3 regions of the Scandinavium tedordense genome follow, and region 2 is predicted to be linked to each of the others. Evidence: predicted binding sites of a transcription regulator. Region 2 holds the regulator's gene; each other region holds the start of a gene.

What was found. Region 2 encodes CRP, which controls carbon source genes, mostly activating them, when cyclic AMP is high. Its sites were predicted from a motif close to ATGTGANNNNNNTCACAT; they were not measured.
Region 1: a site for CRP is predicted at 4,010-4,027, ahead of MUU46_RS04795 (2-hydroxycarboxylate transporter family protein). Genes of this name have one in related genera too.
Region 3: a site for CRP is predicted at 2,446-2,463, ahead of serC (3-phosphoserine/phosphohydroxythreonine transaminase). Genes of this name have one in related genera too.

Annotation. Positions count from the first base shown of each region.
Region 1 is NZ_JALIGG010000050.1:137,099-143,531, reverse strand. It holds gene MUU46_RS04810 (nucleoside permease) at 1-1,137, shown strand, start outside; gene citG (triphosphoribosyl-dephospho-CoA synthase CitG) at 1,180-1,980, opposite strand; gene citX (citrate lyase holo-[acyl-carrier protein] synthase) at 1,958-2,497, opposite strand; gene MUU46_RS04795 (2-hydroxycarboxylate transporter family protein) at 2,521-3,885, opposite strand; gene MUU46_RS04790 (ATP-binding protein) at 4,176-5,804, shown strand; gene MUU46_RS04785 (response regulator) at 5,780-6,433, shown strand, end outside.
Region 2 is NZ_JALIGG010000055.1:402,960-409,392, reverse strand. It holds gene MUU46_RS12825 (ABC transporter ATP-binding protein) at 1-1,260, shown strand, start outside; gene MUU46_RS12820 (hydrolase) at 1,369-2,391, shown strand; gene MUU46_RS12815 (YheU family protein) at 2,388-2,606, shown strand; gene MUU46_RS12810 (phosphoribulokinase) at 2,646-3,515, shown strand; gene MUU46_RS12805 (OsmC family protein) at 3,583-3,987, opposite strand; gene crp (cAMP-activated global transcriptional regulator CRP) at 4,294-4,926, shown strand; gene MUU46_RS12795 (YccS/YhfK family putative transporter) at 4,980-6,433, shown strand, end outside.
Region 3 is NZ_JALIGG010000057.1:634,506-640,938, forward strand. It holds gene ycaO (30S ribosomal protein S12 methylthiotransferase accessory factor YcaO) at 1-1,570, opposite strand, end outside; gene MUU46_RS18995 (YetF domain-containing protein) at 1,708-2,400, shown strand; gene serC (3-phosphoserine/phosphohydroxythreonine transaminase) at 2,579-3,667, shown strand; gene aroA (3-phosphoshikimate 1-carboxyvinyltransferase) at 3,737-5,020, shown strand; gene cmk ((d)CMP kinase) at 5,206-5,889, shown strand; gene rpsA (30S ribosomal protein S1) at 6,015-6,433, shown strand, end outside.

The sequences.
Region 1 (6,433 bases), on a different contig from region 2:
GGTGCGGTGTATAGCTCGTTGGGGATTGCGGCGGTCTTTATGCCGACGCTGCTTGGCATCGTGGCAGATAAATGGATCAGTGCGAAATGGGTCTACGCGCTGTGCCATTTAGTGGGTGCAGGCACGCTGTTTATGGCGGCGCAGGTCACCACGCCGGGCGAAATGTTTATCGTCATCTTGCTCAACTCGCTGGCCTATATGCCGACGCTTGGGCTGGTGAACACCATCTCCTACTATCGCCTGAAATCTGTGGGCATGGACATCGTCACCGATTTCCCGCCGATTCGTATCTGGGGCACTATCGGCTTTATCATGGCTATGTGGGCGGTGAGCTTCTCAGGCTTTGAACTGAGCCACATGCAGCTGTACATCGGCGCAGGGCTGTCGCTGGTTCTTACTCTGTTCACCCTGACACTGCCGCATATTCCGGTTTCGCGGCAGCAGAAAAACCAAAGCTGGAGTACCATGCTGGGCCTCGACGCCTTCGCGCTGTTTAAAAACAAGCGCATGGCGATATTCTTTATCTTCTCCATGCTGCTGGGCGCGGAGCTGCAAATCACCAACATGTTCGGCAACACCTTTCTGCACAGTTTCGATAACAACCCGCTGTTCTCCGGAAGCTTTATCGTTGAACACGCATCTGTGATGATGTCGATTTCCCAGATTTCCGAAACCCTGTTCATCCTCACCATCCCGTTCTTCCTGAGCCGTTACGGTATTAAGAACGTGATGCTTATCAGTATCTTTGCGTGGATGCTGCGCTTCGGTCTGTTCGCCTATGGCGACCCGTCCGCGTTCGGCACCATCCTGCTGGTGCTGTCGATGATCGTCTACGGCTGCGCGTTCGACTTCTTCAACATTTCCGGTTCGGTGTTTGTTGAGAAAGAGGTGCGACCTGAAATTCGCGCCAGTGCGCAAGGGATGTTCCTGATGATGACCAACGGCTTCGGCTGCATCCTGGGTGGCATGGTGAGTGGTAAAGTGGTTGAGATGTACACCGTGAACGGCAATACCGACTGGCAGAGCGTATGGCTGATTTTCGCAGGTTATTCGCTGGTGCTGGCCTTCGCATTCGTGGCATTGTTCAAATACAAACATGTGCCAACGGTTGCGACCGCACAGCCGGTTGCCCACTAATCGATTTTCACATTAAGGCCTGGCGGCACTACGCTGCCGGGCCTACAGCTCCCCAAGTACCCACGCCACCGACAGCAAATCCGCGCTGCCACCCGGGCTTAAATTCCGCGCGATCAGCGCATCGTCCATCGCCTCTAACGCGTATTTATCCCAGCCGTCATGCAACAGGTTTTGCGCAGAGTGCTGGACGTATTCCAGCCCGGCCATTCCGCCGCGCGACACCAAATTACTGTCAGTATTGATAGACATGAGTCGCAGCAACATCTCGTCAAGTCGATAGCGGTTCCAGTGCGGTAAAACGGCGTTGACCGTCGCGAAACCGCTTTCCGCTTCGCCGCGCGCGCCCGTCAGGCCGAACTGCTGAAACTGACGCTCGCCCGCCGTGCTCGCCGCTGGGCGTGCCATCAGTTCGCGGGCGACCACACCCTGGCATATCCTCCGAACTTGCAGGCATAAATTCTCTGCAGTTACGTCATTCATGCCTCCGGCAGCAAAGCACAACAGGCCGAGGGAAAATATCCCGCCTTTATGGCTGTTAATACCGTCGGTTGCCGCGTACATCGCCTGCTCACAGGCGATACCCATCGGGCGCAGAATACGCAGCTGTTCGGTCATATCGCGCGTCGCGTGCTGTGCCCCGAGTTCAGCAAAACGCGCAAACCATGGTGTAATCGCCCGGATGCTTCGCACAAACAGCGCGTGATCCATATCGCGATGAGAGCCGTTGTTGCGCCGGTCCACCAGCCCTGGTTTTGGCGTCAGTTCCAGCTCCTGCCACAGCGCCTCCTCTGCCAATGCCGGGACATTTTTAATGCGCGGTTTAGTCGCGGGCAAACCAGTCATCAATCAGCTTCTCCACGCTGGCAACCACTAACGCCTGCTCATGACGACGGGAACGCGAGCAGGCATGAGCTGGTTCATCACACAGCAGGCAACGGCGCTGTGAGCGGCCCAATGAGGTGCGCCCAACCGGCCCACTCTGCGGACAAATCACGTCGATATCCCACAGACGCCCCAACGTATGCGACTGCTCCAGGGTAGTCGCATACGCTTTAATTTCAGCGGCGCTATGCGCCACGCACCACAGGGCTTCCGGCCCGGTCGGCAGCCATAGCACCTGGCGGTCGAGCACCTGCCAGTGATATTGCCACAGCAGCTGGTCGCAGGCCTGAATGGCAACGCCCATGCTGTTGCGATAGCGGATACTGTCTTTCACTTCGCCAGGCGTCACCAGCGTCAGCGACACCACCGGCTGGCCGTAATGCTGCAACCAGTCGGCCTGACGCGCAGCGCGGTTGTCCTTCGCGGCCAGCATCTGGTCCAGTGTCACGCCCGGTCGGTGCAGCGTTTCGAGGGTCATTCTTTCTCTCCTTCGCCCGTTAATCAGGCAAGAAATTTACTGAGGATAAGCAGCGACACCGCCACATTAATGGCCCCGCCGATACGCGTTGCGATTTGAGCAAACGGCATCAGGCTCATACGGTTACCTGCGGTCAGGATAGCCACATCCCCGGTGCCGCCCTGCCCGCTCTGGCAGCAGGAAACAATCGCCACATCAATCGGGTGCATGCCAATCTTTTTACCCACAAAGAACCCGGTCGCCACCAGCGCAGACACGGTGCTGACGATAACCAGCAGATTGCTGATCGTAAATGCCGCCATCAGCTCATTCCACGGTGTGATTGCCACGCCAACCGCGAACAGCACCGGGTACGTCACCGCGGTCTGGAAGAATTTGTACACCACCTGGGAGCCTTCCAGCAGGCGCGGCGATACGCCATTCACCAGCTTGATGAACACTGCGATAAACAGCATTCCCACCGGCGCAGGCAGGCCAATCAACTTGTAGCCGAGCATCCCGAGCATGTAGAGCAGTACCGCCAGCAGCGCACCCGACGCGATAGTCGTCACATCCGTTTTCCCGCTGGAGACTGCCGCGTCTGGGGCAGAATCAGTTTCACCGTCACTCACAGGCATCAGTTGCCCCTCGCCGGTCAGATGCGGGTAGCGCTTGCCGAGCTGATTCAGGCAGCCTGAAATCACGATCGCGGTCAGCCCCCCCAGCATCACTATCGGCAGCACGCGCCCAAGCGCAACCCCCTGATCCATATGAAGTAAAGTGGCATAGCCTATCGACAACGGAATCGCCCCTTCACCCACGCCGCCAGCCATGATAGGCAGAATGATGAAGAAGAAAATCTGGAACGGTTCCAGCCCCAGCGCCATGCCGACGCCCATCCCCACGACCATACCGACCACTTCGCCACACAACATCGGGAAGAAAATGCGCAGGAAGCCCTGAATCAGCGTGGTGCGGTTCATGCTCATGATGCTGCCAACGATAATGCAGCAGATGTAGAGGTACAGAATGTTGGTGGATTTGTAGAATTTTGTGGTCGATTCCACAACCACATCTGGCAGCAGGCCGTAATAGACCAGCGCGGAAGGAATAAACGTGGCGCAGATAGCCGCCGCGCCGAATTTACCCACAATCGGCAAACGCTTGCCGAACTCACCACAGGCGAAGCCGAAGAAGGCCAGCGTGGCGACCATCACCACGATGTCGCTCGGCAGTTTGCCCCCGAGACAATCAATGGCGATTAGCGTCCCGGCAAGCAGAAACAGTGGCAGAGGAATGATCCCTATTTTCCAGCTATCCATAATGTGCCACCACTTCTCTCTCAGTGATGTTTTCGGAATATTTATTGTTTCATGGTTAACGGTAAAAGAATCATCGGTCGTGCTCATCATCGGCCCCTTGGTTATTTCACGCTTTCATCTTAGAGGGCCCACACTCGCTTTTACGTGAGGAAATTCAGATTAAAACCGAAGTTTTTATGGTCACTATGGTGTTAATGGTTTTAATTATTGAACGTGATCTACATCTTATTATTACGTGTGGTTTTTATGGTGTTAATTATTGCGAAACCCCTCAGAGAAGTGGCTGTGCAAACGATCACAAGTTTCAGTGAAAAGCGGCGTGACGGCTGGTTTTGATGATACAGTAAATACCATTTTTATGAGCGCGTGCGATGGTAATGAAGCTGTCTTTCCAGATAAAACTGTTTATATCCCTGGTGGCCTTTTTCTCTGTGCTTTTTGCCCTGCTCGGCGGATATTATTATGTCGACATGGGCCGTCAGTTGTATCAGGAAATGAGCATTAGAGCGAAAATACAGGCAGAAGAAATTGCCCTTATTCCCACCCTGCGCCAGGATGTCGCCAATAAAAACATCCCCGCCATTGATACCTTCATGCATAAACTTGCGGCGCACAGCGATGCCAGTTTTATTGTGATTGGCGATAACCACGCCCGCCATTTATTCCATTCTGTTTTTGTCGACCGCGTCGGTACGGAGTTGGTCGGGGGTGACAATCAGGAAGTGCTGGCAGGCAAAAGCACCATCACCATCCGCAAAGGCGGACTCGGTATTTCACTGCGCAGCAAAGCGCCCATTCTGGATGATGACGGTAAGGTGGTGGGCATCGTGTCGGTGGGCTATCTCACCAGCTATCTCGACGACGTTACCGTCAGCAAAATGGTCAATATTCTGATTGCCGCCGTTCTGCTGCTTATCGCACTCTTTGTCTTCTCGTGGTTCTTCACCCGCAGCATCAAAAAACAGATTTTCTCGCTCGAACCACGGGAAATCGGTCTGCTGGTGCGTCAGCAAAAAGCGATGATGGAGTCCATTTTTGAAGGTGTAATCGCCATTGATAAAGATGGCCGTATTGAGGTTATCAATCAGGCGGCGCGTAAATTACTGAACCTCAGCCAGCCTGCGCGACGCTTGCGTGGGCTGCCGATTGGCGATGTGATTGCCCCGGTTCCGTTCTTTGATCCCGCTGTCATGCTGGCGAAAGATACGCACGATGAAATGTGCCATTTTAACCAAAGCAGAGTACTCGCCAGCCGGGTCAGGATCATGCTCGAAAACGCGTTACAGGGCTGGGTGATTACCTTCCGCGACCGCAATGACATTGACTCACTCAGCGCGCAGCTTAGCCAGGTAAAGCGCTATGTCGATAACCTGCGCATTATGCGTCACGAACAGCTCAACAAAATGACCACCCTCTCCGGTTTGCTGCATATGGGTCATTACGACGCGGCGATCCGCTTTATTCAGGCACAGTCGGAGCATGCCCAGGAACTGCTCGATTTCCTTTCCGCGCGCTTCAGCTCGCCGACGATCTGCGGTCTGCTGCTCGGCAAAGCGGCCAGGGCGCGTGAGAAGGGCGTCGAGTTGCAGCTTGATCCCGGCTGCGGCATGGATAAGCCCTTCCCGACGCTGCCGGAGGCGGAGGTGATTTCCATCATCGGGAACCTGCTCGACAACGCGATCGAAGCCACCCAGCGCGCCGTGCTACCCCACGCGCCGGTCGAAGTACTGATTCGCTTAAACGAGCGGGAGCTCATTATTGAAGTGGCCGACCGCGGCATCGGGATTATCCCGGAACTCCGCGATCACATTTTTGAAAGGGGCGTCACCACCAAAACCCGCGGCGACCACGGCATCGGGCTGTACCTTATCGACAGCTACGTGACCCAGGCCGGCGGCACTATCGAAGTGGCCGACAACGAACCGAGCGGAACCATTTTCTCCGTGTTTATCCCTGTGCTTCAACCAGGAAGAGAAGAATCATGCAACACGACATTATTGATGTAGCGATTGTAGAAGATGAAAGCGAGCTCGCAGCCCTGCACGCGGAGCTTATCCGCAAACACCCACGGCTACGGCTGGTCGGAATTGCCTCATCGTTAGCCGAGGCGCAAACGCTGCTCAACGAAAAGCATCCGCAACTGGTGCTGCTGGATAACTATTTGCCAGACGGCAAAGGCATCACGCTGCTGAATACCCCGAATCTGAACCTCGCCAACTGTTCGGTGATATTTGTCACCGCCGCCAGCGATATGGACACCTGTAGTCAGGCGATTCGTAATGGTGCGTTTGATTACATTCTCAAACCCGTTTCCTGGAAGCGTCTCAGCCAGTCGCTGGAGCGGTTTGTGCAGTTTCACGAACAGCAGCGGGTATGGAAGATTGTCGATCAGCAAAACGTCGATTCGCTGTACCAGCTCCAGGCGAAAAACTACCGGCTCGATAACGGCAGCAAAGGCATTGAGGAGAAGACGCTGGAACGCGTGAAAGCGCTGTTTCAGGAAGAGCCTGAACGCTTTTTTTCCGTGGATGACGTGGTGGTGGAAACGGGGTTAAGCAAAACCACGACCCGACGTTATCTGGAACACAGCGTCGAGGCGGGTTTGCTAAAAGTGGAAATGCTGTACGGTAAAATC
Region 2 (6,433 bases):
ATTATTCACATCGAACAACAGGCGATGTTTGAGTACACCGGCAACTACTCCTCGTTTGAGATCCAGCGTGCAACCCGCCTGTCTCAGCAGCAGTCTATGTACGAAAGCCAACAGCAAAAAGTAGCGCACCTGCAGAGCTTTATTGATCGCTTTAAGGCGAAAGCATCTAAAGCTAAACAGGCGCAAAGCCGCGTGAAGATGCTGGAACGCATGGAGCTGATTGCTCCGGCGCACGTAGATAACCCATTCCAGTTCAGCTTCCGCGAACCGGAAAGCCTGCCAAATCCATTACTGAAGATGGAAAAAGTCAGCGCGGGCTACGGCGATCGCACCATTCTGGATTCGATTAAACTCAATCTCGTACCCGGCTCGCGCATTGGCCTGTTGGGTCGCAACGGCGCGGGTAAATCAACGCTGATTAAACTTCTGGCCGGTGAGCTGGAAGCCCAGAGCGGTGAGATGGGTCTGGCGAAGGGTATTAAACTCGGCTACTTTGCCCAGCATCAGCTGGAGTTTTTACGCGCCGACGAATCGCCGCTGCAGCATCTGGTGCGTCTGGCGCCGCACGTGCTGGAACAACAGCTGCGCGATTATCTCGGCGGTTTTGGTTTCCAGGGAGATAAAGTCAGCGAAGAAACGCGTCGCTTCTCCGGCGGTGAAAAAGCACGTCTGGTGCTGGCACTGGTCGTCTGGCAGCGCCCGAACCTGCTGCTGCTCGATGAACCGACTAACCACCTGGATCTCGACATGCGTCAGGCGCTGACCGAAGCGCTGATTGAATTCGAAGGCGCGCTGGTTGTGGTCTCGCACGACCGTCACCTGCTGCGCTCCACCACTGACGATCTGTATCTGGTTCACGATGCGAAAGTGGAACCTTTCGATGGCGACCTGGAAGATTATCAGCAATGGCTGAGCGATGTTCAGAAGCAGGAAAGTCAGAATGACGACGCGCCAAAAGACAACACCAATAGCGCTCAGGCACGTAAAGATCAGAAACGTCGTGATGCAGAGCTGCGCACCCTGACGCAGCCGCTGCGTAAAGAGATTACCCGTCTGGAAAAAGAGATGGAAAAGCTCAATACCCGGCTTGCGGCCGCAGAAGAAAAACTCAGCGACAGCGGGCTGTACGACCAAACACGAAAAGCGGAACTCACCGAATGTCTGCAACAGCAGGCCACGGCGAAATCAGGGCTGGAAGAGTGTGAAATGGCGTGGCTGGATGCGCACGAACAGCTGGAACAGATGCTTCAGGAAGAGTGATTTAACTCATCGAAAGCGCACAGCGGCTCATTTTCATAAACACATATCCGTCATAACGGTGTTATGACGGTATAGTAGAGCGTTTTTTCACGATAGCAGCGTAAAGGTATGGCTCAGGTAACCCCAGTAGACTTTGAAGTACCTCCAGAAGAGAACGACACCTTTGTACCAATGACAGGCGTGCGCAACTGCCATCTGCAGACCATGTTACCGCGTCTCATCCGTCGTAAAGTGTTGTTCACCCCGCACTGGCAGCGTCTTGATCTTCCGGACGGGGATTTTATCGATCTGGCATGGAGTGAAGATCCGAATCAGGCACGGCATAAGCCTCGCCTGGTGGTTTTTCACGGCCTGGAAGGCAGCCTGTACAGCCCTTACGCTCACGGTCTGATTCACGCGGCGCAGCAGCGCGGCTGGCTCGGGGTGGTGATGCATTTCCGCGGCTGCAGCGGTGAACCGAACCGCGCTCAGCGCATCTACCATTCAGGCGAAACTGAAGACGGCACCTGGTTCCTCTCCTGGCTGCGCCGTGAATTTGGCGACGTCCCAACGGCCGCAGTGGGCTATTCGCTGGGTGGCAACATGCTGGGCTGTCTGCTGGCCAAAGAGGGTGACAATACGCCACTCGATGCCGCAGTTATCGTCTCCGCGCCATTCATGCTGGAAGCCTGTAGCTATCATATGGATAAAGGCTTCTCCCGCGTGTATCAGCGCTATCTGCTGAACCTGCTGAAAGCCAATGCATCTCGCAAACTGAAGGCTTATCCAGGAACGTTGCCGGTGGATTTGAAGCGTCTGAAAAGCGTGCGTCGTATTCGTGAGTTTGACGATCTGATTACCTCAAAAATCCACGGTTATGCTGACGCGATTGATTACTACCGCCAATGCAGTGCGATGCCGGTACTGAGCCAGATAACCAAACCAACACTCATCATTCATGCAAAAGATGACCCGTTTATGGATCATCACTCGATTCCGTCTCAGGAAGAGCTTCCGGCCAATATTCAATACCAGCTGACGGAGTATGGCGGTCATGTCGGATTTGTCGGCGGTACGCTGCGCCATCCTGAAATGTGGCTGGAGAAACGCATTCCCGCCTGGCTCACTCGCTGGTTAGGAACCCCGTTATGATTATTCCCTGGCAAGATCTGGCTCCCGAAACGCTCGATAGCCTGATTGAAAGCTTTGTGTTGCGCGAAGGCACCGATTATGGTGAACATGAACGTTCGCTTGAAGACAAGGTCGCCGACGTAAAACAACAATTGAAAAGCGGGGATGTCGTTCTGGTGTGGTCCGAACTGCACGAGACGGTCAATATCATGCCCCGTACCCAATTCCACGGCTGACTATAATAAAACCATTGCTTATGCAGGGAGTCGTTAGCTATGTCTGCCAAACATCCGGTGATCGCCGTAACCGGTTCCAGCGGGGCGGGAACCACCACCACCAGCCTCGCCTTCCGTAAAATCTTTGCTCAACTCAATCTTACTGCCGCCGAAGTAGAAGGCGACAGCTTCCACCGTTACACGCGTCCTGAAATGGACATGGCTATCCGCAAAGCGCGCGATATGGGCCGTCACATCAGCTATTTTGGGCCAGATGCCAACGACTTTGGCCTGCTGGAAAATACGTTTATGACCTACGGTCAGAACGGAACCGGACAGTCGCGCAAGTATTTGCACACCTACGACGAAGCCGTTCCGTGGAATCAGGTGCCGGGTACCTTTACGCCGTGGCAGCCGTTGCCGGAACCGACCGACGTGCTGTTTTATGAAGGTCTGCACGGCGGCGTGGTAACCCCACAAAATGATGTCGCGAAATACGTCGATTTACTGGTGGGCGTGGTGCCGATTGTTAACCTTGAGTGGATCCAGAAGCTGACCCGCGATACCAGCGAGCGCGGTCACTCACGTGAAGCGGTGATGGATTCAGTGGTGCGATCGATGGAAGATTACATCAACTACATTACGCCGCAATTCTCCCGGACGCATATCAACTTCCAGCGCGTGCCGACCGTCGACACCTCCAACCCCTTTGCGGCAAAGGGCATTCCGTCACTGGATGAGAGCTTTGTCGTTATCCATTTCCAGAATCTGGGCGATATTGATTTCCCTTGGCTGCTGGCGATGCTGCAAGGTTCGTTTATTTCTCACATGAACACCTTGGTGGTGCCGGGTGGGAAAATGGGGCTGGCAATGGAATTGATTATGTCACCGCTGGTCGAGCGGTTGATGGAAGGAAAAAAGATAGGGTAATCGCATGCACGCCAACGGGCGTGCATCATTTTTTAGGGCGGGTCAGCGTAACGCCCCCGCCACTCAATCAGGCTTCGACCACTTCAAACGAGTGTGTAATCTTCGCCGCTTTTTCCAGCATCAACGCTACAGAGCAGTATTTCTCCGCAGACAAATCCACCGCACGCGACACTGCCGCTTCTTTCAGGTCATTACCGGTCACAATGAAGTGCAGATTGATGTGGGTGAACAAACGCGGTGCTTCTTCACGACGCTCGGAAGTCAGTTTCACTTCACAGTCGGTCACGTCATGACGGCCTTTCTGCAAAATGGACACCACGTCAATCGCGCTGCAACCGCCCGCGGCCATCAGCACCATTTCCATCGGGCTTGGGGCTTTATCGCCAGAGTTACCATCCATCATAATCTGGTGGCCAGAAGCTGACTCGCCCAGGAAGGTTAATTCCTCAACCCATTTCACACGCGCTTGCATATTTGTTAACTCCCGAGTAGCAATTTTCCTGACAGATTACGCGCACATAACAATTCTCGCAACGGAAGGCGACGCGCGTCATGCTGAAGCGAGACACCAGGAGACAGGCGACAAAAGCTATGCTAAAACAGTCGTGCTGCAACAGTAATACATTGAAGTAATGCGTGTATGCAGAGAACATCACATTACAGGCTGCAGTAAAATCCGACAGCCGACTTCCCAGGCACAGGGAAGGATACGATTGCAAAGCCAGTGGCAGTGTCGTGTCTGCCATTGGAGACAGCTTATAACAGAGGATAACCGCGCATGGTGCTTGGCAAACCGCAAACAGACCCTACCCTTGAATGGTTCTTGTCTCATTGCCACATTCATAAGTACCCATCGAAGAGCACGCTGATTCACCAGGGTGAAAAAGCAGAAACGCTGTACTACATCGTGAAAGGCTCTGTTGCAGTACTCATCAAGGATGAAGAAGGTAAAGAGATGATCCTCTCTTACCTCAACCAGGGCGATTTTATCGGTGAGCTTGGCCTGTTCGAAGAAGGTCAGGAGCGTAGTGCCTGGGTTCGGGCGAAAACCGCTTGTGAAGTGGCAGAAATTTCTTATAAAAAATTCCGTCAGCTTATCCAGGTAAACCCGGATATCCTGATGCGTCTCTCTTCTCAGATGGCTCGTCGTCTGCAGGTCACCTCTGAAAAAGTAGGTAACCTGGCATTCCTCGACGTAACCGGTCGTATCGCACAGACTCTGCTGAATCTGGCGAAACAACCTGATGCAATGACCCACCCGGACGGTATGCAAATTAAAATTACTCGTCAGGAAATCGGTCAGATCGTCGGCTGCTCCCGCGAAACCGTTGGCCGTATTCTAAAAATGCTCGAAGATCAGAGTCTGATCTCCGCCCACGGTAAAACTATCGTGGTTTACGGTACCCGCTAAGCTAGCTGAACGGCGTATTGCCCCTGCAGTACGCCGTTTTTGTCTTTTCCCTGATGTGGCGCAGGCTGATTTATCACCCGGAAATTAACTATGCACTGCGGCAAACGCTGGTGTTATGTACCCCCGTGGCTATCGGTTTGGTGCTCGGTTACCTCAAGTACGGTCTGCTGTTCTCGTTAGTCCCCGCCTGCTGCAACATCGCCGGGCTGGACACACCGCATAAACGTTTCTTCAAACGCCTGATAATTGGCGGATCGCTGTTTGCGGGCTGTAGCCTCGCGGTTCAGCTGCTGCTGGCGCATACCGTGCCTTTACCGCTGATCCTGACTGGGCTGGCGCTGATCCTCGGCGTCACTGCAGAAATCAGTTCGCTTCACGCCCGTTTACTGCCCGCATCGCTCATTGCGGCCATCTTTACGCTCAGCCTTGCGGGGAATATGCCGGTCTGGGAGCCGCTGCTCATCTACGCTCTCGGCACACTATGGTATGGCTTGTTCAACTGGTTCTGGTTCTGGATGTGGCGTGAACAGCCGCTACGTGAATCACTAAGCCTGCTGTATCGACAGCTGGCCGATTACTGTGAAGCCAAATACAGCCTGTTGACTCAGCATACCGATCCGGAAAAAGCGCTGCCGCCATTACTCAGCCGCCAGCAGAAGGCCGTCGATCTGATTACCCTGTGCTATCAGCAAATGCACATGCTGGCCGCCAATCAGAACCATGAATATAAGCGCCTGCTGCGCGCCTTCCAGATTGGCCTCGATTTGCAGGAGCACATTTCCGTCAGCCTGCATCAGCCCGCCGAAGTGCAGAAACTGGTTGAACGCAGCCACGCTGAAGCGGTGATCCGCTGGAATGCACAGACCATTGCGGCGCGCCTGCGTGTGATGGCGGATGACATCCTCTACCACCGATTTCCGCAACGTTTCAACATGGACAAGCAGATTGGCGCGCTGGAAAAAATCGCACATCAGCATCCGGATAACCCGGTCGGGCAGTTCTGCGCCTGGCACTTCAGTCGAATCGCCCGAGTGCTGCGCCTTCAGCGCCCGCTCTATCCACGCAATCTGATGGCTGATAACGAACGTCGCCTGCCGCTGTTTGCCGCACTAAAAAGCTATCTGTCGCTAAAATCCCCGGCGTTGCGCAGTGCGGCGCGAATCAGCGTCATGCTCAGCATTGCCAGCCTGATGGGCGCGGCGCTGCATCTGCCGAAACCGTACTGGATCCTGATGACCGTCCTGCTAGTGACGCAAAATGGCTACGGCGCAACGCGGGTCAGGATTTTCCACCGGGCGGCAGGCACGCTGGCCGGGCTGGTGATAGCCGCTGGCACCCTGCACTTTCACGTGCCGGAAGGCTACACGCTGGCGTCAATGTTAGTCATCACGCTGGCGAGCTACTTGATCATTCGCAAGAGCTACGGCTGGGCAACGGTGGGCTTTACGGTCACCGCGGTCTACACCATCCAACTGCTGACCCTGAACGGCGAACATTTCATTCTGGC
Region 3 (6,433 bases), on a different contig from region 2:
ACTGCAACGGCTGACGTTCTTCTTCCTGGGACAGCAGCAACAGCGTCTGTAGGCAGCGATAATAGTTGGCACGTTCCGGGCTAAATACGGAAGCATTGAACTCCATGGTCCACTCGGTCCAGATCAGTGCCTGCTCCATGTCACCGCCGGCCAGCGCCAGCATGGCTTTCAGCTCACCGACGCGCAGGGTGTACCAGCCGTTATCCTTACCGGTCGCCATACCCAGCAGTTCACGTACGCGGGTGAAGTCGTCCAGACCTTCATCATCCATCTGCTCAATCAGCGCCAGATAATCTGCTTTTTCCCACTCGCTGCTCGGCAGAGAAAGAATGGTCTCACGCAGCTGGCTGCCCATATTGTTATTTGCCAGCCACAGGTCTTCGGCAGGATAAATATCAGACATGCCTGGCACGATAATACGACAAGCGTAAACGCTCAGGTGCTCGTAATCTGCGATATACACTTCTTTATCTTCGGCCTGGAAAATCGCCATCAGCGTGGCAAATTCTTCCTCCGTGGTGCCGGAGAAGTTCCAGTCAGCAAACGGATAATCTGCGTCCTGTTTGAACATATCCCAGGAGATCAAACCGCTGGAATCGATGAAGTGTGTTTCGAGGTTAGCGTGCTCGCCCACTTCTTCGTCATCGAAAGTTGGCGGGGTGAAAACATCGAGATCTTTCAGGCCGCGACCTTGCAGCAGCTCGGTGACGGTACGCTCCAGCGCAACGCCGAAATCAGGGTGCGCGCCGAAGGAGGCGAAACAGGTTCCGTTTTCCGGGTTGAACAGCACCACGCAGATAACCGGGTATTTGCCGCCCAGTGAACCGTCGTAAGCAAAGATAGGGAAGCCTTCTGCTTCCAGCTTAGCGATGGATTCCACGATGCTCGGATAACGCGCCATCACCTCGGCCGGGATTTCTGGCAGGCTGATGCTTTCCGCAATGATGCGGTTTTTGATGTGACGCTCAAATACTTCTGACAGGCCCTGAACACGTGCTTCGTTGCGGGTGTTACCGGCGGACATGCCGTTAGAAACATACAAGTTGCCGACGATGTTCATCGGAATGTAAATCGTCTCGCCATCGGACTGACGGGTGAACGGCAGGCCGCAAACGCCGCGATCGTCATTATCGGACTGCAGATCCACAAGCAGGCTGGCAGTCAGCTGTTCGTCCGGATCGTAGAACGCACGCAGACGCTCATCAAGAATGCCTTCCGGCACGTCGTTGTCTTCTGGCAGCGGGAACCATTTTTCATTTGGATAATGCACAAACGGGCTATTGGCAATAGTTTCACCCAGCCAGAAATCGGCGAAGAAGTAGTTAGTGGACAGACGCTCAAAATATTCGCCGAGAGCAGAAGCCAGGGCCGCTTTTTTAGTTGCCCCTTTACCGTTAGTGAAGCACAGCGCGCATTCTTTGTCGCGAATATGCACAGACCAGACGTTAGGCACCGGATTCAGCCAGGACGCTTCTTCAATGTTAAATCCGAGGTCCGTTAATTTTTGCTGGAAGCGGGCGATGGAGTCTTCCAGAGCGGCGTCTTTGCCGGGTATAAATGTTTGGGTCATGGCGATCACTTTTATCGTACGGAAAGCGCGCAATGATACGGGTTTTGCGTGTCAGGCGCTATCGTCCCGGCGCGAGCGGCGAAAATAAAAGGCTCGGCTACGCTTAGAAGCAGTAACCCACTGTTCAGGCAACTAAAATGCAAGCGTTTGATCTCCACCGAATGGCTTTCGATAAAGTCCCCGCGGAATTTCTCGGAGAAGTGGCCCTGCGTAGCCTTTATACCTTCGTGCTGGTATTCCTGTTTTTAAAAATCACGGGCCGTCGCGGTGTGCGCCAGATGTCGCTCTTCGAAGTGCTCATCATCCTGACATTAGGTTCTGCTGCAGGAGACGTGGCGTTTTATGATGATGTGCCGATGCTCCCGGTATTGATCGTCTTTATCACGCTGGCTGGGTTATACCGGCTGGTTATGTGGTTGATGGCGCACAGCGAAAAGCTGGAGGATTTGCTCGAAGGAAAGCCAATTATCGTGGTGGCAAACGGTGAGCTGGCCTGGGAAAAGTTGCGCGCGGAAAACATGACCGAGTTTGAGTTTTTTATGGAGTTGCGCCTGAGTGGCATCGAGCATCTGGGGCAGGTTAAAAGAGCTATCATGGAAACGAATGGGCAAATCAGTGTCTACTTTTTTAGCGACGACGAGGTGAAAGCCGGTTTGCCTATCTTGCCCGGTGAGTGCGTTGAACGCTTCAAAACGGTGCCTGAAGAGAATGACTACGCCTGCACACGGTGCAGTGCAATATTCCATATGCATGCAGGCGATCATCAAATATGCCCCCGTTGCGCACATCCCGAATGGGCCAAGGCCAGTCGGGCAAAACGCATCACCTGATAGCCAAATTGTCGGCATTGTGACGTCAAGATGGCATATTCTGTTGTGTGAGCCTGGACACATTTTTCGGCTCGCGAGTATTAGCCATTGCGGCCTGTGTCACTGAATGGTAAAACCGATATCCACAGGAATAACTTATGCCTACGGGCTGATAACGTGTATAGCGTGGTGAGGGGAAATGACTCAGGTCTTTAATTTTAGTTCTGGCCCGGCAATGCTTCCGGCGGATGTGCTTAAACAGGCCCAACAGGAACTCTGCGACTGGCAGGGGTTGGGTACCTCGGTAATGGAAATTAGCCATCGTGGTAAAGAGTTCATCCAGGTGGCCGAAGAAGCAGAAAAAGATTTCCGCGACCTGCTTAAAATCCCTTCCAACTATAAAGTCCTGTTCTGCCATGGCGGTGGTCGCGGTCAGTTCGCGGGCGTTCCGCTGAACCTGCTGGGCGACAAAACCGAGGCAGACTACGTGGATGCCGGATACTGGGCAGCCAGTGCAGTAAAAGAAGCGAAAAAATACTGCACTCCAAACGTTATTGACGCCAAAGTAACCGTTGACGGTCTGCGTGGGGTGAAACCGATGCGCGACTGGCAGCTCTCTGACAACGCGGCGTATCTGCACTATTGCCCGAACGAAACCATAGACGGCATCGCCATTGACGAAGTCCCTAATTTCGGTAAAGACGTTGTGGTAGCCGCGGATTACTCCTCCACGATCCTGTCCAGCCCGCTTGATGTCAGCCGCTTTGGCGTGATTTACGCTGGTGCGCAGAAAAACATTGGCCCGGCGGGTCTGACTCTGGTTATCGTGCGTGAAGATCTGCTGGGTAAAGCACACATCGCCTGCCCATCAATCATTGATTACAGCGTGCTGAACGACAACGATTCGATGTTCAACACGCCGCCGACTTTTGCCTGGTATCTGTCTGGCCTGGTCTTTAAGTGGCTGAAGGCGCAGGGTGGTGTAGAAGTGATGAACCGCATCAACCAGCAAAAATCGGAACTGCTGTACGGCACTATCGATAACAGCGATTTTTACCGTAACGACGTGGCTGCAGCCAACCGTTCCCGGATGAACGTACCGTTCCAGTTAGCTGATAGCGCACTAGATAAGCTGTTCCTCGAAGAATCTTTTGCCGCGGGCCTGCATGCATTGAAAGGCCATCGTGTGGTCGGTGGAATGCGCGCCTCTATTTATAACGCCATGCCGCTGGCGGGCGTTCAGGCGCTGACCGACTTCATGAAAGAGTTCGAACGCCGCCACGGTTAATGTTCCTGTTTCCATCCCCGCAGCGGGTCTGCGGGGTTTTTTATTTTCTGCTTTTGAGAGTCGAGTTTCATGGAATCCCTGACGTTACAACCCATCGCGCATGTAGACGGCACCATCAATTTACCTGGTTCAAAAAGCGTCTCAAACCGCGCTTTGCTGCTGGCGGCGCTGGGCCATGGCACCACTGTTCTGACCAATCTGCTAGACAGCGACGATGTACGCCACATGCTCAATGCCCTGACCGCGTTGGGCGTCCAGTACACTCTGTCTTCTGACCGCACACGCTGCGAAGTTACCGGCAATGGCGGCCCGTTGAAAGCAGAGGCGGCGTTGGAACTGTTCCTGGGTAACGCCGGAACGGCAATGCGCCCACTGGCGGCGGCATTGTGCCTGGGCAGTAACGATATCGTGCTGACCGGTGAACCGCGCATGAAAGAGCGCCCGATTGGGCATCTGGTTGATGCGCTGCGACAGGGCGGCGCGCAGATTGAATATCTTGAGCAGGAAAATTATCCGCCGCTGCGCCTGAAGGGCGGTTTCGTGGGGGGGGAAGTCGCCGTTGACGGCAGTGTGTCCAGCCAGTTCCTGACGGCGCTGTTAATGACTGCCCCGCTGGCTGCGCAGGATACCGTTATCACCATTAAAGGTGAGCTGGTTTCTAAGCCGTACATCGATATTACGCTGCATCTTATGAATACCTTTGGCGTGACGGTGGATAATCAGAACTATCAGCATTTTGTCGTCAAAGGCGGGCAGCATTATCAGTCACCGGGCGCGTATTTGGTGGAAGGTGATGCTTCTTCTGCGTCGTATTTCCTCGCCGCGGGCGCAATCAAAGGCGGCACGGTAAAAGTTACCGGAATCGGTCGCAACAGCGTGCAGGGCGATATCCGCTTTGCCGATGTGCTGGAAAAAATGGGGGCGACCGTGACTTGGGGTGATGACTTCATTGCCTGCACGGGCGCTGAACTGACCGCCATCGATATGGATATGAACCATATTCCTGATGCGGCGATGACTATCGCCACGACCGCGCTTTTTGCCAAAGGCACGACGACGCTGCGTAACATCTACAATTGGCGTGTGAAAGAAACCGATCGCTTGTTCGCGATGGCGACAGAGCTGCGTAAAGTGGGTGCGGAAGTGGAAGAGGGCGAAGACTATATTCGCGTGACCCCGCCAGCGCATCTGACCGTGGCAGAGATCGGTACTTATAACGACCACCGCATGGCGATGTGTTTCTCGCTGGTGGCGTTGTCCGACACGCCGGTGACCATTCTTGATCCGAAATGTACGGCGAAAACTTTCCCGGACTATTTCGAACAACTCGCTCGCATCAGTACCCCTGCCTGATATTGCTTCCAGCGCCGACCGTCTGGTCGGCGTTGTTCTGCCCGCGTCTAAACTATACTTGCCCAAATATTGTTCGATAGGTGGCCATTATTCCGCATTTTGCACGCAACAGTAACGGACTGGCGCTTTGACGAGTATAATGCGCGGCGTTTAAGTAACAGACGCCCTGATTGAAGGAGAGTACGATGACGGCAATTGCCCCGGTAATTACCATTGACGGGCCTAGCGGCGCCGGGAAAGGCACGCTGTGCAAAGCCATGGCGGAAGCACTGCAATGGCACCTGTTGGATTCTGGCGCTATTTATCGCGTCCTGGCTCTGGCGGCATTACATCATCACGTCGACGTGACCTCCGAAGAAGCACTGGTCCCACTGGCGGCACATCTGGATGTTCGTTTTGTTTCTACCGACGGTAATCTTGAGGTTATCCTCGAGGGCGAAGACGTTAGTGGCGAAATCCGCACTCAGGAAGTAGCAAATGCGGCCTCTCAGGTGGCAGCGTTCCCGCGCGTACGTGAAGCGTTGTTGCGTCGCCAGCGTGCATTCCGTGAAGCCCCGGGCCTGATTGCTGACGGACGCGACATGGGAACCGTGGTGTTTACCGATGCACCGGTCAAGATTTTCCTCGACGCATCCCCGGAAGAACGTGCTCAACGCCGTATGCTTCAGTTGCAGGAAAAGGGCTTTAGTGTTAACTTTGAACGCCTTTTGGTCGAGATAAAGGAACGCGATGACCGTGACCGCAACCGTGCGGTGGCACCGTTAGTTCCCGCTGCTGATGCCTTAGTCCTGGATTCAACACGATTAAGCATTGAGCAAGTGATTGAAAAAGCGTTACAATACGCGCGCCAAAAACTGGCTGCTGTCTGATTAAAAGATAAGCGAGCCTCCGAATTTGTAGTACCCCCGCTGCAATGGATTGTGAGCGGGTATGTTAAACAACCCCATCCGACATGGTGTCAGGTGGACGTTAAATCTAACTTCGAAGATTAAACATGACTGAATCTTTTGCTCAACTATTTGAAGAATCCTTAAAAACAATCGAAACCCGTCCGGGTTCCATCGTTCGTGGTGTTGTTGTTGCTATCGATAAAGATATCGTACTGGTTGACGCCGGTCTGAAATCTGAATCCGCCATCCCGGCAGAGCAGTTCAAAAACGCCCAGGGCGAGCTGGAAATCCAGGTCGGTGACGAAGTTGACGTTGCGCTGGACGCAGTAGAAGACGGCTTCGGCGAAACCCTGCTGTCCCGTGAGAAAGCTAAGCGTCACGAAGCTTGGATCACGCTGGAAAAAGCATACGAAGACGCTGAAACTGTTGTTGGTGTTATCAACGGCAAAGTTAAAGGTGGCTTCACTGTTGAGCTGAACGGTATTCGTGCGTTCCTGCCAGGTTCACTGGTAGACGTGCGTCC